4 regions of the Hahella sp. KA22 genome follow, and region 1 is predicted to be linked to each of the others. Evidence: predicted binding sites of a transcription regulator. Region 1 holds the regulator's gene; each other region holds the start of a gene.

Region 1 (3,136 bases):
CGAACAAGCGATACAAAATGGGGGTAATGATAGCTGGGTTTATTTGCTCAACTCCCCCCCTAAAGAGTTCTCCAGTGAAAACTGGAGCGCCCTGGACGAGGGAGCCTATGACGCGGACTATCGCAACAGCTCTCTGGCTCGATATTATGAAGGCGGGTTCGCATTGAGCGTTCAGGCGCCCTGCTTTAATACACTTGTCAGCGCGGAAAATTACACCCGCAGACTCCCATCTATGAATGCAAATTTGCAAAAGTACATCGACTATGTCGTGAAAGAAGTGAGACTACTCAAGCAAAGCCTCCCCGTCGGCAGTCAGGTTAAGTACCTGCATTGGTTCGGCGATCTGGTTCGCCAGCTCACTCCCGCAGCGCAGACGCAGGTGATGTACTATTTAGGTCGGGAGTTCAAACTGAGCTTCGGCGCCGACGCACGCCATGTCATTGAATTGGACGCTCGCCCTGAGTCCGAGGAAGCGCTAGCCCTGATCAAAGGATTGGGCTTCAATATCATCTGCATCAATGATCCCGGCGAATACGCACAGTCCTTCCCTATTGAGAACCTTAAGGATTGGCTGCAGACCATTCGGGCATTCGACTTCAAAGCCGTTTACCTGCGCCTGAAAGTGACTCCTGCGACCGTCGCCGCACTATCCGAGCATCTTGAAGAAATTCTGACAGAGAGACCGCAAGGCATCCTACTTTCCAGCCATAAAACGGAATTCGCCAGCACATCAGGCCTGGAAGCCGCGCAAAAAGATTTCAAGCGACGCATTAAGTCCGCATCGTTTATCCCGATCACGCAGGACTTTTTCGCACTACCCTGGACAGGCTTGATTAGCCAAGGAGTCAGTTGCCTGCATGGCGTTGGGCTGGGCGCTTTTTCTTACACGCCCCACTATCAATTGCGCAACGCCACACAGTTGGACGACTACTACAAGACCCTGGATAACAGCGAGCTTCCAGCAAGAGCAATTCGCTACACTCAAACCCAGTTGTAACAAAAGGTGAAAACAATGTAAAAACAAAGGCGAGCGTAGGTTTCCCTGTAAATTTCCCATCGTAGGGATTTGCTTTTAAATAGCTATTGGCTATCCTAGAAGCCTCTTTAAGCAGTTTCACTCATCCAGCCACGAGGCAACCGATGGAAAGCAAGCATATAGCAACCTCCTCTCCTTTTAGCTTACACAGAGGCTGCCACGAATGTAATTTGAGCAAGCTTTGCATTCCTATCGCGGTTGGGGCTGAAGATATTGATCGTCTGGAAGAAATCATTCGTCAGGGCAAAATGCTCAATCGCGGCGAATATATCTTTGAGCAACACACCCCATTCCGCTCGTGCTTCGCAGTTCGTAGCGGCGCGATCAAAACATTCACCGTATCTGAGGAAGGCGAGGAACAGGTCACTGGCTTTTATCTGCCTGGCGAGATTATCGGCCTGGACAGCGTTAGCATGGAAAAATATTCCTGCTCCGCCGTCGCCCTTGAGCGCACCAGCGTATGCGAAATTCCTCTGGAAAAGTTTGAAGACCTTGCTTCGGACATCCCCAGCCTGCAACACCACTTTTTCTCATTAATGAGCAAAGAGATTCAGGAAAGCAGGCAGCTCACGATGCTACTAAGCAAAAATTCAGCGGAAGAGCGTATAGCCTCTCTGTTATTATCCCTGTCGACCCGCTTCAGTCGTCGTCGCCTGTCCGGCACAAACTTCAGACTTCCTATGCCTCGCAGCGATATCGGCAACTATTTAGGCTTGGCCGTCGAAACTGTCAGCCGGGTCATTACCCGCTTCCAGAACAACGGCATTATAAAAGTTCAAGGAAGGGAAGTTCAGATATTGCAATTGGACGAACTACAGAAAATTCTTCGCCACGACACCAAGTGCCTGGAGCAGCAGAAGGAATCAGCCCTTAACGCTCGTTAACGGGTCTCTTCCAGGCAGTTTTCAGCCGCTTTTACACCGCCACGCTGCTGGCATTGTTCAATCAACGCCGGCAGATAGCGGCGCCAGGGAAGCTGCTTAACGCCAAAGGTGTTGCGCAGCTTGATACACCCCAACGCGCCATTCGCCGGAAGCGCCACCCCCGGTAATACATCAGCGCCCTTTTTCTCGATCAGGGCCTGCAACATCTCTTCCTGCCCAAACGCCTGCAGCACAATCGCCTTCAGCAACTCATAGTGGGTGACAGCTTCAGCGCCAGCATAGTGGTAAACACCCCACACAGAGATATTACAACTCAACTGCTTAATAACCGCGTCTACAACTCTCGCCACATCATCCACCGCCACGGGAGTCAGCTGCATATCGGTGCTGGCGTTCAGACGCTTTCCTGAAGACAGCGCAGAAAGCATGGTCTGCAACCAGCCTTGGGCGCCCGCCTCCAGCAACCACCCGACCCTCAAGATCAGATGCTTGCTATAGTTTTCCTGAAGCCATTGTTCGCTCTGCAGTTTAGTCCGCCCATACACTGAAAGAGGACGTCCTTTGTTGGCGGAAATATAGGGATTCTTTTTGACGCCATCAAAAACAAGATGGCTGGAGAGGTGAATAATCGGCGCCTTCCATAAAGCCGCCACTTCCGCCACCGCCTCGCAAGCGGACACATTAACCTGATAGGCCAAATCCGGATGCTGCTCCGCTTTAAATAAGTCGCCCATCTCCGCAGCATGAACAACAAAATCCGCAGAGGGCATCGCTCTCATTGCTCGCACGATCGCATCATTGGTCATCAGAAACTGCTCGTAGGGAACGCCCTCCACCGCTATGCCGCTCTGCTGCAAACGCTGAGCTATAGCCTTACCTAATGGCGAATCGACTCCCGTCACACAAACAATCACTCATGTACCCCTTAAATGTATCTCGTAGCCTTTAGCGCCCCTGGAATGCGGACCGCCTGAAGATATTATGTTAACAATATTGGCTGCTTGAAGGGATTTTCGCAAACCCGATACCCCGGGCTTTATCCCCATTCTCCAGCTTAACGCTGCACCTTAAACCCCTTCCGAGCGATTAAGGTATACCCTGGGAACACGCGAGGTCATACCCGTAAATAAAGTATAGGAGATTGTTGACGCATATCCTGCAACCTCATCAGCGGAAACAGCCCCACCCCACAACTCCACCTCCGACCCAATACGCG
Region 2 (3,136 bases), 2.4 Mb from region 1:
CGGTGATTTTTTCCTGCCAGGCTGGCGTATAGGGAATGTCGTCGGAGTAATCCTTGGCGCAGGCGGGATCGTCGTAGCCGTTGTCGACGCCATAGTTAGCCACGGTCAGGTCAAACACACAGGCCACTTTTACCGTAGAGCCGTCCGCCAGTTGCACGTGCTTCACCGGCACTTTGCGGATCAGAAGTTCATCGTGGTCCGTGTGCTGGAAATAGTCATATTCATGTTCCTGTCCGCCAAAGTATGGGAATGCGACAGGCGCGATTTCATCACACAGGGTTTTCAGGCTGAGCGCCAGCTTCACTTCCGCGCCGGACTTACCATCCAGTTGCTGGATGTTCCATTTGCCCTGTTCACCCCAGCGATATCCCACAGAACCGGTGGGTGAAATCAGCTCGCCGGTAGCCTCATTAACCGCGATGGTTTTCCATTCCGGGTTGTTGTCCTGTCCCAGATTGCCGGACAGGTCCGAGGCGCGCAGGAAACGGCCTTGAATGTAACGGCCTTCGTGCTCTTCCAGCATGACCAGCATGGGCATGTCGGTGTAGCGGCGCACGTAATCAGTGAAGTAGTCACTGGGGTTATCCACGTGAAAGTCTTTCAGAATCACATGGCCAAACGCCATGGCCAGCGCGGAGTCGGTGCCCTGCTTGGGCGCCAGCCAGGTATCGCCGAATTTGGAGCACTCGGAATAGTCCGAGGTGATGACGCAGGTCTTGGTTCCTTTGTAACGCACTTCTGTCAGGAAGTGAGCGTCCGGAGTACGGGTCTGCGGCACATTGGAGCCCCAGGCGATGATGTAATTAGAGTTGTACCAGTCCGCCGCTTCCGGCACGTCAGTCTGCTCACCCCAGATCTGCGGAGACGCTGGCGGCAAGTCGCAATACCAGTCGTAGAAGCTCAGGCAGTTGCCGCCAATCAGAGACAGATAGCGGGAGCCGGCGGCGTAGGACACCATGGACATGGCGGGAATCGGAGAAAACCCAGAGATACGGTCTGGCCCATAACGCTTCGCCGTATAGACGTTAGCGGCGGCGATAATCTCGTTAACTTCATTCCATGAACTGCGCACGAATCCGCCCAAACCACGACGTTGCTTATAAGACTTCGCTTTGGCGGGGTCTTCAACAATGCTCTCCCAGGCGTCGACCGGATCGTCGTGCCTTTGCTTCGCTTCGCGCCACAGCTTGATCAGGCTTTGTCTGACCTTGGGATACTTGAGCCGGTTAGCGCTGTAGATGTACCAGGAATAACTGGCGCCGCGGGGGCAACCTCTAGGTTCGTGATTGGGGAGGTCCGGACGTGTGCGAGGATAGTCGGTCTGCTGGGTTTCCCAGGTCACCAGACCGTCTTTGACGTAGATCTTCCAGCTACAGGAGCCGGTGCAATTCACCCCATGCGTAGAGCGCACGATTTTGTCATGCTGCCAACGACGGCGGTAACCGTCCTCCCAGCTACGATCATCCTTGGTGGTGGCGCCGTGTCCATCCGCGAAAGTCTCTCCTTTGCGTTTGAAAAACTGCAGTCTATCCAGAAAATGGCTCATGTCGGACTCCTCATCAGAACCTGCTTCGAAGCATGGAGCACAGCGTTGGAGACAGGTCGTTTTTTAATTTCAAATTCATTCTAGGAGAGCCTGGGGTACTATAATTGATGCAAATCAAAGCGGTTTTTTGGGGACGCGTCAGTATCCCCTGGCGCATACCTCTTATGGGGTACGGGCGGGAAAAGCGTTATTCATATTTTTCAATAAGTTATACATTGGAAGCATAGTTTGATTGAGCTAACGACAGGTCTCGGTTCTTTGGTAGTACTCCCCCCTGAAAGGAGTTCGAAACGATGATTGCGCGATTCCAGAAATCACTGATCTTCCGAATGGGCGCTTTAATGATCGCCATGGTGTCGCTGGCGATGATCACCATGCTGGCGTCTTTCTTTATCTCTGAGTCTGCCGAAAAAGACGCGGAGGCGGTGAATATCGCCGGTTCACTGCGTATGCAGAGCTATCGCATGCAGGCGAGACTGCTGTCACTGAATGCGCCGTCTCCGGATTTCGTGGCGGCGCTGACCCGCCAGTTCGCTGAACGCATCGAAAACCCTGTGCTGGTGGCGGAAGCCATGAAAGACAACTCTTCAGAACTGCATCATCAGTTTCTGCAGGTTCGGGAGAGCTGGGAGAAAGATGTCAGCGGTTTTATCGCCACTTACGCCCGCAATCCAGACCGGCGCGTTGCGGACCAATTGGGCGAAAAGATCGACAAGTTTGTCGATGAGATAGACAACCTGGTGCAGCTCTATCAGATCCGCGCAGAGGATCGCATTGAAAACCTGCGCCTGATCCAAATCAGCGCCCTCTTTCTCACCTTCGCCCTGGTCAGCTTCTCCCTGCTCATTCTCCATCATCATGTCGAACTGCCTTTGCGCAGCCTGACGCAAAACGCTCGCAAAATCGCCCGCGGTGATTTCAGTGATCGCCTGGAAGTGAAAAATGACGACGAACTGGGCCTGCTGGCGGAGACATTCAACCAGATGAGCGATGCGCTGTCGGAGATGTATGAGTCTCTGGAGACGCGGGTCAAAAACAAAACCCAGGCGCTGAAACGCAGTAACGACTCCTTGAACTTTCTCTACCATCTGGCGCGGGAAGTCAGTGAGAAAACCCATGAGAACATTGATTTTCAGGCCTGGCTGGAAGAACTCACCAGCATTACCGCCGTCGGCGGCGTCGAACTTTGCCTGAAAACCCCCGAAGCGGTGATTCCCTATGAGCACATCCGCAACGATTACATGACGGAGCTGCCTTCGACCTGCCAGCGCCAGGAGTGCGAAAAGTGCATGGTGGAGAAAGCCCAGGTATGCCGGGACAATGATGAGGTGCAGGTGCGTTATCCTCTTATCAAGGAAGGCGTTCAGTACGGCGTGATAGTGTGCACACTGCGTAACAGCCAATTCCTGGAAAGTTGGCAGCATCAGTTATTGCAATCTTTCTCTGATCAAGTCGCCGTCGCGCTTAGTTTGAAAAACCAGGGCGACCAGGAACGTCGGGTATCTCTGATGAACGAACGTAACGTGATTGCGCGGGAACTGCATGACTCGCTGGCGCAGAGCCTCTCCTACCTGAAGATACAGGTCGCCC
Region 3 (3,136 bases), 1.8 Mb from region 1:
GGCTTCAAACCATATTTATCCAGCAGCGCCCGCCACTCCCCGTCTTCGTTCAACGCCGGCAGTTGCGCGTTGATGAAATCCCGCGCCGCCTTCAGCTTCTGCGTCGTCAGAATCTTGCGTTCATATTGCTGATGGGGTTTGGAGGAGATAAAGAGTTTGTCGCCCAGATTGCCTTGCGAGACCATGTAAAACAGCTCGCCCCGTGGAATCAGCATAGCGTCGAGGCGGTTACTCAACAGCTTGTCGAGGTTCTTGGAAAATGACGTGGTGTCCTCGCGCTTGATGCGGCCGGACTGCGCGAGATCGTCGATCCCGACATAATGATGCCCCGCCACGCCGCCAAAGCGTTTGCCTTCCAGAGACTCAGGGCCGGTATACTCCACCGGATTTTCCCGCAGGGACACGATCTCATTAGCGCCCCAGACGACGCGATGGGTCCAGGCGTACCTGGTTTCATCCTTATCCTGAAACCACAGAGGGTTCGCCCATAGCACCACTCCCTGCTCCGCCCCGCTTTCCAAGTAATGATTGATGCGCTTACGGGGAAGGTACTGGGGTTTGAAAACCCATTCCCCGCCGCTTTTCTCCGTCAGCACCCGACACAGGGTAGACGTGAGATCATCGCCCTTGGGGTCAATCGCAAAAGGCGGCGAGTCATAGTAGGTCCACACCTGAACCGTCGTTGCAGCCTGAGCCAGAGCGCCGAATACAATACCTGACAGCCCGACCAATACAGCGGAAATAAAAGAACGTCGCATACCTTCCCCCATGTCAGTTAAACCCAATCAACCAATGGCGAAGTGTGAACAATAAGTATAGATCAGAGTGAAACGGCGGCATGTCGCCTACCTGTACCACATAAGCGGCAGAGCGAGAAATGCATCGACCCGTCGGGGTTGGGAAGACAAAAAAGCCGCATGGGCGAAGATGGGCCGCATGCGGGGATGAAGCCAGGTGAAGCTGGCCTGTTCTCCTCCTTGAGCGCAGGCCGCAGCGCCGATTACAAGACGCTGGAATTAAAATTTGTAGCCAACGCCGACCATGTACACCAGCGGATCGATATCCACGTCGGTTTTGATCTGCGCGCCGGAATCCAGGTCGATGGTGGCGGTGGTGTCGATGCCGATCTTCCAGACCGCGGCGTTAACCACCAGGTTATCGGTCAATTGATAGTCAACGCCCAACTGGAACGCCGCGCCGAAGGAGTTGTCCAGCTTGATCTTGCCGTCGCCCATGGCGTCTTTGAAATCCGTTGTCAGCTCTTCATCAAAAAACAGGGTGTAGTTCACGCCAACGCCCACATAGGGCTGGAACGCTGAACCGGCTTCCATCGGGTAGTACTGTACGCTGACGGTGGGAGGAAGGTGCGTGACCTCCGCGGTTTTCAGGTCGTCGCCCAGACCATGGGCGGTTACATCATGAGTAAATGGAGTCGCCGCCAACACTTCCAAACCAATATGCTCGCGCAACATGTAGGTGAAGGTCAGACCCAGCTGTGTATCGTTATCCACTGAAACGCTGGTTCCGTCTACGGAAGTCCCATTCACGCGCAGGGTTGAGCTGTCATCCTGGGGGTCCACCATCGCGGCGCCGACACGCAGCACCATATCTCCCGGCTGGTGCGCCATCGCGGAACCCGCGCAAGCCAACAGTCCCAGAGCCAACATAGATTTACTTAGCTTATGCATAACTTACCCCTACTCTTCACATTCAACTGCAAAATTAAGAATTGATGACGGGGCGGGAGTCTATGCCTTTGCCGGCGAAGAATTATGATTTGGATCAAGTGATTAGGGGTGACGGGACGCAGCCCGGGTCAGCTTTGACCCAGATCAACGGAAACGCTCTTTCCGCGACGCCCGGCAGACGTCTCGTTATCTTGCGATAGCGCCTAAGCGTGCTATACGTTGTTTAACAGAATAAGAGAAGAAAGGATGCGGCCATGGAATCCATTATCGATTTTTTCACCGGCAAGGGTTTCATGCCCCATGGACACTGCTATCTCTGGAAGCCCGGCATACTCTGGCTGAACATCAGCTCCGACGCGCTCATCGCCCTGGCTTACATGACCATCCCGATTACGCTGATTTACTTTGTCCGAAGACGCAAGGATGTGCCGTTCAATTGGATGTTTCTGTCCTTCGGCATCTTTATTTTGGCCTGCGGCGCCACCCATATGATGAATATCTGGGTGACCTGGTATCCCGCCTATTGGCTGAACGGCGTGATAAAGGCGGTCACCGCGGCGGCGTCAGTGATAACCGCCTTACTGCTGGTGAAGTTGGTTCCTATCGCACTCTCTATTCCCAGTCAGGCGCAACTTTCCCGCATTAATAAGGAGTTGCAGCGTTCAAACGAAGAGCTGCAGGAAACCAATCGCAAGCTGGAGGAAACGCAACGCCAGCTAATGCAAAGAGAAAAGATGGCCGCCCTGGGCCGTCTGGTGGCGGGCGTCGCCCACGAAATCAACACGCCTATCGGCGTTATCGTCACCGCCGCCACACTGCTGACAGAAGAAACCGACCGCTTACACAAAAACTACGTCAGCGAGAACCTGTCGGAAGAAGCGTTTACAGACTATATCGACGCCGCCCGCGACTCCTCTCGTCTGATCACAACCAACGCAGGGCGCGCCGCCAGCCTGATCCAGTCTTTCAAGCAGGTCGCCGTCGACCAGTCCGCCGGCGAAGAACGGCGCTTTAATCTTTCCCAATACCTGTATGAGATCGTCACCAGCCTGTCTCCCGCGCTGAAAAAGGCGTCCTCCAGCGTCAGCATCAAAGGTCCGCAGGAACTGGAGATCTACAGCCATCCTGGCGCTCTATCCCAGATTTTGACTAACCTTATATTAAACTCACTGACGCACGGCTTCGACGGAGGCGGGGGGGTCGTGGATATTCGCTTTGATGTCGTGGGAGACCAGATTGAGTTGCGGGTGTGCGACAACGGCGTGGGCATTCCTGAATCCTCGCGAGACAAAGTTTTTGAACCGTTTTTCACCAGCAAACGTAATGAAGGAGGTAGCGGCCTGGGTCTGCATATTCTTCACAGCCTGGTGACCAACGTCTTGAACGGGAAAGTAAGAATAGCGGATACCGACGCCGGACAGGGTGTCGCCTTTGTGATTGAGTTCCCC
Region 4 (3,136 bases), 2.7 Mb from region 1:
AACTGAGGCAGTTCCTCCGACTTGGCCTTGCTCAATATGCCCGCGTTGCGCAAGGCAGCGCTCATAGGCGCCGTCAGCTTCTTGGCCAGCTTCTGCAGAGAGCCAGCTTCATCTTCCAGCGGCGTTTCAATATGCAGGAACCCAAATGCGCCGCCGGCGCGCAGCGCTTCGACTACCGGCGAGACGCGATCAGTAGGGTCTTCAATTTCGAGGTCATGCAGCGCGCAAAACACCTGCCGCGCAAAAATACAGCGACTCACCTCTATCTCTTTATAAACATCCAGCGCATTGCCTTGGGAGCAGCGCCAAAATACAACGCCCGATCCCTTTTCTATTTTTGAGTATCCGTACACAAACTGCAGCGAGGCGATATTTTGCAGCTCCTGTGCGCACTCCGCTTCAAATCCAGGCCGGCAGTAGGCGAGTAGTCCGATGGCGGAGTATTTGCCGGAGCTTAAAGGGGAACGTTTACGGGAAGAACTGGTAGGGTATTTTTGCGACATCCGGGCATTTCCAATCATCAATTCATCGACGCGCCAATGCGCGGCTGGGTAAAGGCCGCTATTGTCGTCGATCCTATCGCCCCGGGCAAATCAGCGTAGTATAAAGGCCAGCGCCGCCTGAGCCGCCGTGCGCCAGTTTTGCTCTTTGGTCAGGCCGGAAGCCTTGCGCGGGGCCAGATCATGATTACCGTCGGGGAGCCATACCATAGCGCTTTGCTGGTTCAGATACTGCTCCATATTCTCAGAACGGCCGCCAAAAGGGTCCCGCTCGCCCTGCAGCACCAGTCCGGGAAGAGGAATATTCGCCAGGTGCTCAGTCCTGAGTTTTTCCGGTTTGCCAGGGGGATGAAAGGGATAGCCGAACGCCAGCCATCCTCGCACCCGGGAGTCGCCCTCCGGCAAATCCGCCGCCAGCATACTGGCCATGCGTCCGCCCATAGATTTGCCAGCCAGAAATACCTTCGCATCAGAAGGACAGTTTTCCAACGCCTCCGCAAAGCAAGTCAGCAACTTCTCCTGACGGTCCGGCGGACGCTTCTTTCCGTTATCGCGACGCTCTTGCATATAAGGGAATTCAAAGCGCACAACTTTAACGCCGCCGGCGCTGACCTCCTGTGCGATAAAAGACATGAAATCGGAGTCCATCGGCGCACCGGCGCCATGAGCGAATAAGAGAACCTTCCCGGCCTGCTCCGGGCCGTCGAACATAAAGCGCATACGCCCTCCATCAACCAAAAACCAATGCGAAAACTACGATCTGAAAAAATATTCATCTTTACACGAAGGCCGTCATTATCAGGATCTCGCCTCCTTTATTAAAGGAAGGAGTCATCTCATATAAAATCGACCAGAAATCATCCAAAAATCATCTATTATTTCTAGTAGTTATTTAGGCATTGGGTGAGAGGGATTTCCTGTCCTTTGGTCATTGCTTCACATGCCCTGAGACTTCCCTTGCAGTAAAGTCTAAGACAGACGCTCCCCTTCTGAACTAACGCATCCGCCCTCCGGTTTATAACGCGTTTGATGCATATCAAGCAGGGGAAAAAATATGTGGAGATAATGACTTGGCCAAGCATATTAAGTTGACAGCCCTATTGCGCAACTCTTATGCTTCGGCCCGCTGTCGAGGGGGAGGAAAAAGAGGCCCCTGGTTTCTGGATCCTGAAAGCCTGACATTCGAACTGGGCGACAACTCAAAATTGCAAAAGCATAAAGAACTCGCCAGCAGGTTTGCGCCGTATTAATCAACTCAGGGTAGGAATAGTCACTAATGAATACAGTAAGTGCTAACGAAACCTACAACTACAAGGTGGTGCGTCAGTTCGCCATCATGACAGTTGTTTGGGGTATAGTGGGCATGGCTGTCGGCGTGCTTATCGCAGCACAGCTGGTATGGCCGGAACTAAATACTCACTATCCATGGTTCCACTTCGGTCGCTTGAGACCACTGCACACTAACGCCGTTATCTTCGCTTTCGGCGGATGCGCACTTTTCGCAACTTCCTACTATGTCGTCCAACGCACCAGTCAGGCTTCTCTGTTTTCCAACGGTCTGGCCAGCTTCACCTTCTGGGGCTGGCAGGCAGTTATCGTCCTGGCCGCTATTACGCTTCCTCTTGGTTACACCACTTCCAAAGAATACGCCGAGCTGGAATGGCCGATCGACATCCTGATCGCGGTTGTTTGGGTCGCGTACGCCATCGTATTTTTCGGCACGGTCGCCAAGCGTAAAAGCAAGCATATATATGTCGCCAACTGGTTTTTCGGCGCGTTCATTATTACTGTCGCCGTTTTGCACATCGGCAACAGCATGGCGATCCCTGTCTCCGCCATGAAGTCTTACTCTGTTTACGCAGGCGCGATTGACGCAATGGTGCAGTGGTGGTGGGGGCACAACGCGGTAGGCTTCTTCCTGACCGCCGGCTTCCTGGGCATCATGTACTACTTCGTACCCAAGCAGGCGGAACGTCCGGTTTACTCCTACCGTCTGTCCATCGTTCACTTCTGGGCGCTGATCAGCATTTACGTATGGGCCGGCGCGCACCACTTGCATTACAGCGCACTGCCTGACTGGGCGCAAAGCGCGGGTATGGTCATGTCTCTGATTCTGCTGGCTCCTTCCTGGGGCGGTATGATCAACGGCATGATGACCCTGTCCGGCGCATGGCATAAGCTGCGCACCGATCCGGTTCTGCGCTTCTTGGTTGTATCTCTGTCTTTCTATGGTATGTCCACTTTCGAAGGCCCGATGATGTCTATCAAGACCGTCAACGCGCTGTCTCACAATACTGACTGGACTATCGGCCACGTTCACTCCGGCGCTCTGGGCTGGGTAGCGATGATTTCCATCGGCGCGCTCTACCACCTGATTCCTCGTCTGTACGGTCTGAAAGAAATGTTCAGCGTCAAGCTGGTCAACGTTCACTTCTGGCTGGCGACGATCGGCACCGTACTGTACATCGCCGCAATGTGGGTCAACGGCATCATGCAAGGTCTGATGTGGCGTGCAGTTAACGAAGACGGCACCCTGACCTACAGCTTCGTACAGGCGCTGAACGCCAGCTACCCTGGCTACGCTGTCCGCGTCTTGGGCGGAGCAGTATTCCTGTCCGGCATGCTGGTCATGGCGT

Evidence for each region. The regulator FNR, encoded in region 1, switches genes on or off when oxygen is low (the NO sensors DNR and NnrR bind a similar motif). The targets are predictions, from matches to a motif close to TTGATNTANATCAA.
Region 2: EUZ85_RS14545 (nitrate reductase subunit alpha) is a predicted target of FNR. The motif match lies at 1,651-1,664, and genes of this name have one in related genera.
Region 3: EUZ85_RS16830 (OmpW family protein) is a predicted target of FNR. The motif match lies at 1,823-1,836, and genes of this name have one in related genera.
Region 4: ccoN (cytochrome-c oxidase, cbb3-type subunit I) is a predicted target of FNR. The motif match lies at 1,527-1,540, and genes of this name have one in related genera.

Annotation. Positions count from the first base shown of each region.
Region 1 is NZ_CP035490.1:5,601,884-5,605,019, forward strand. Features, by position in the region: gene EUZ85_RS24705 (hypothetical protein) at 1-997, shown strand, start outside; gene fnr (fumarate/nitrate reduction transcriptional regulator Fnr) at 1,141-1,920, shown strand; gene EUZ85_RS24715 (sugar nucleotide-binding protein) at 1,917-2,822, opposite strand; gene alr (alanine racemase) at 2,988-3,136, opposite strand, start outside.
Region 2 is NZ_CP035490.1:3,248,969-3,252,104, reverse strand. Features, by position in the region: gene EUZ85_RS14545 (nitrate reductase subunit alpha) at 1-1,546, opposite strand, end outside; gene EUZ85_RS14540 (HAMP domain-containing protein) at 1,840-3,136, shown strand, end outside.
Region 3 is NZ_CP035490.1:3,775,950-3,779,085, reverse strand. Features, by position in the region: gene EUZ85_RS16835 (ABC transporter substrate-binding protein) at 1-758, opposite strand, end outside; gene EUZ85_RS16830 (OmpW family protein) at 1,017-1,688, opposite strand; gene EUZ85_RS16825 (sensor histidine kinase) at 1,943-3,136, shown strand, end outside.
Region 4 is NZ_CP035490.1:2,885,327-2,888,462, reverse strand. Features, by position in the region: gene rlmM (23S rRNA (cytidine(2498)-2'-O)-methyltransferase RlmM) at 1-503, opposite strand, end outside; gene EUZ85_RS12935 (alpha/beta family hydrolase) at 594-1,220, opposite strand; gene ccoN (cytochrome-c oxidase, cbb3-type subunit I) at 1,777-3,136, shown strand, end outside.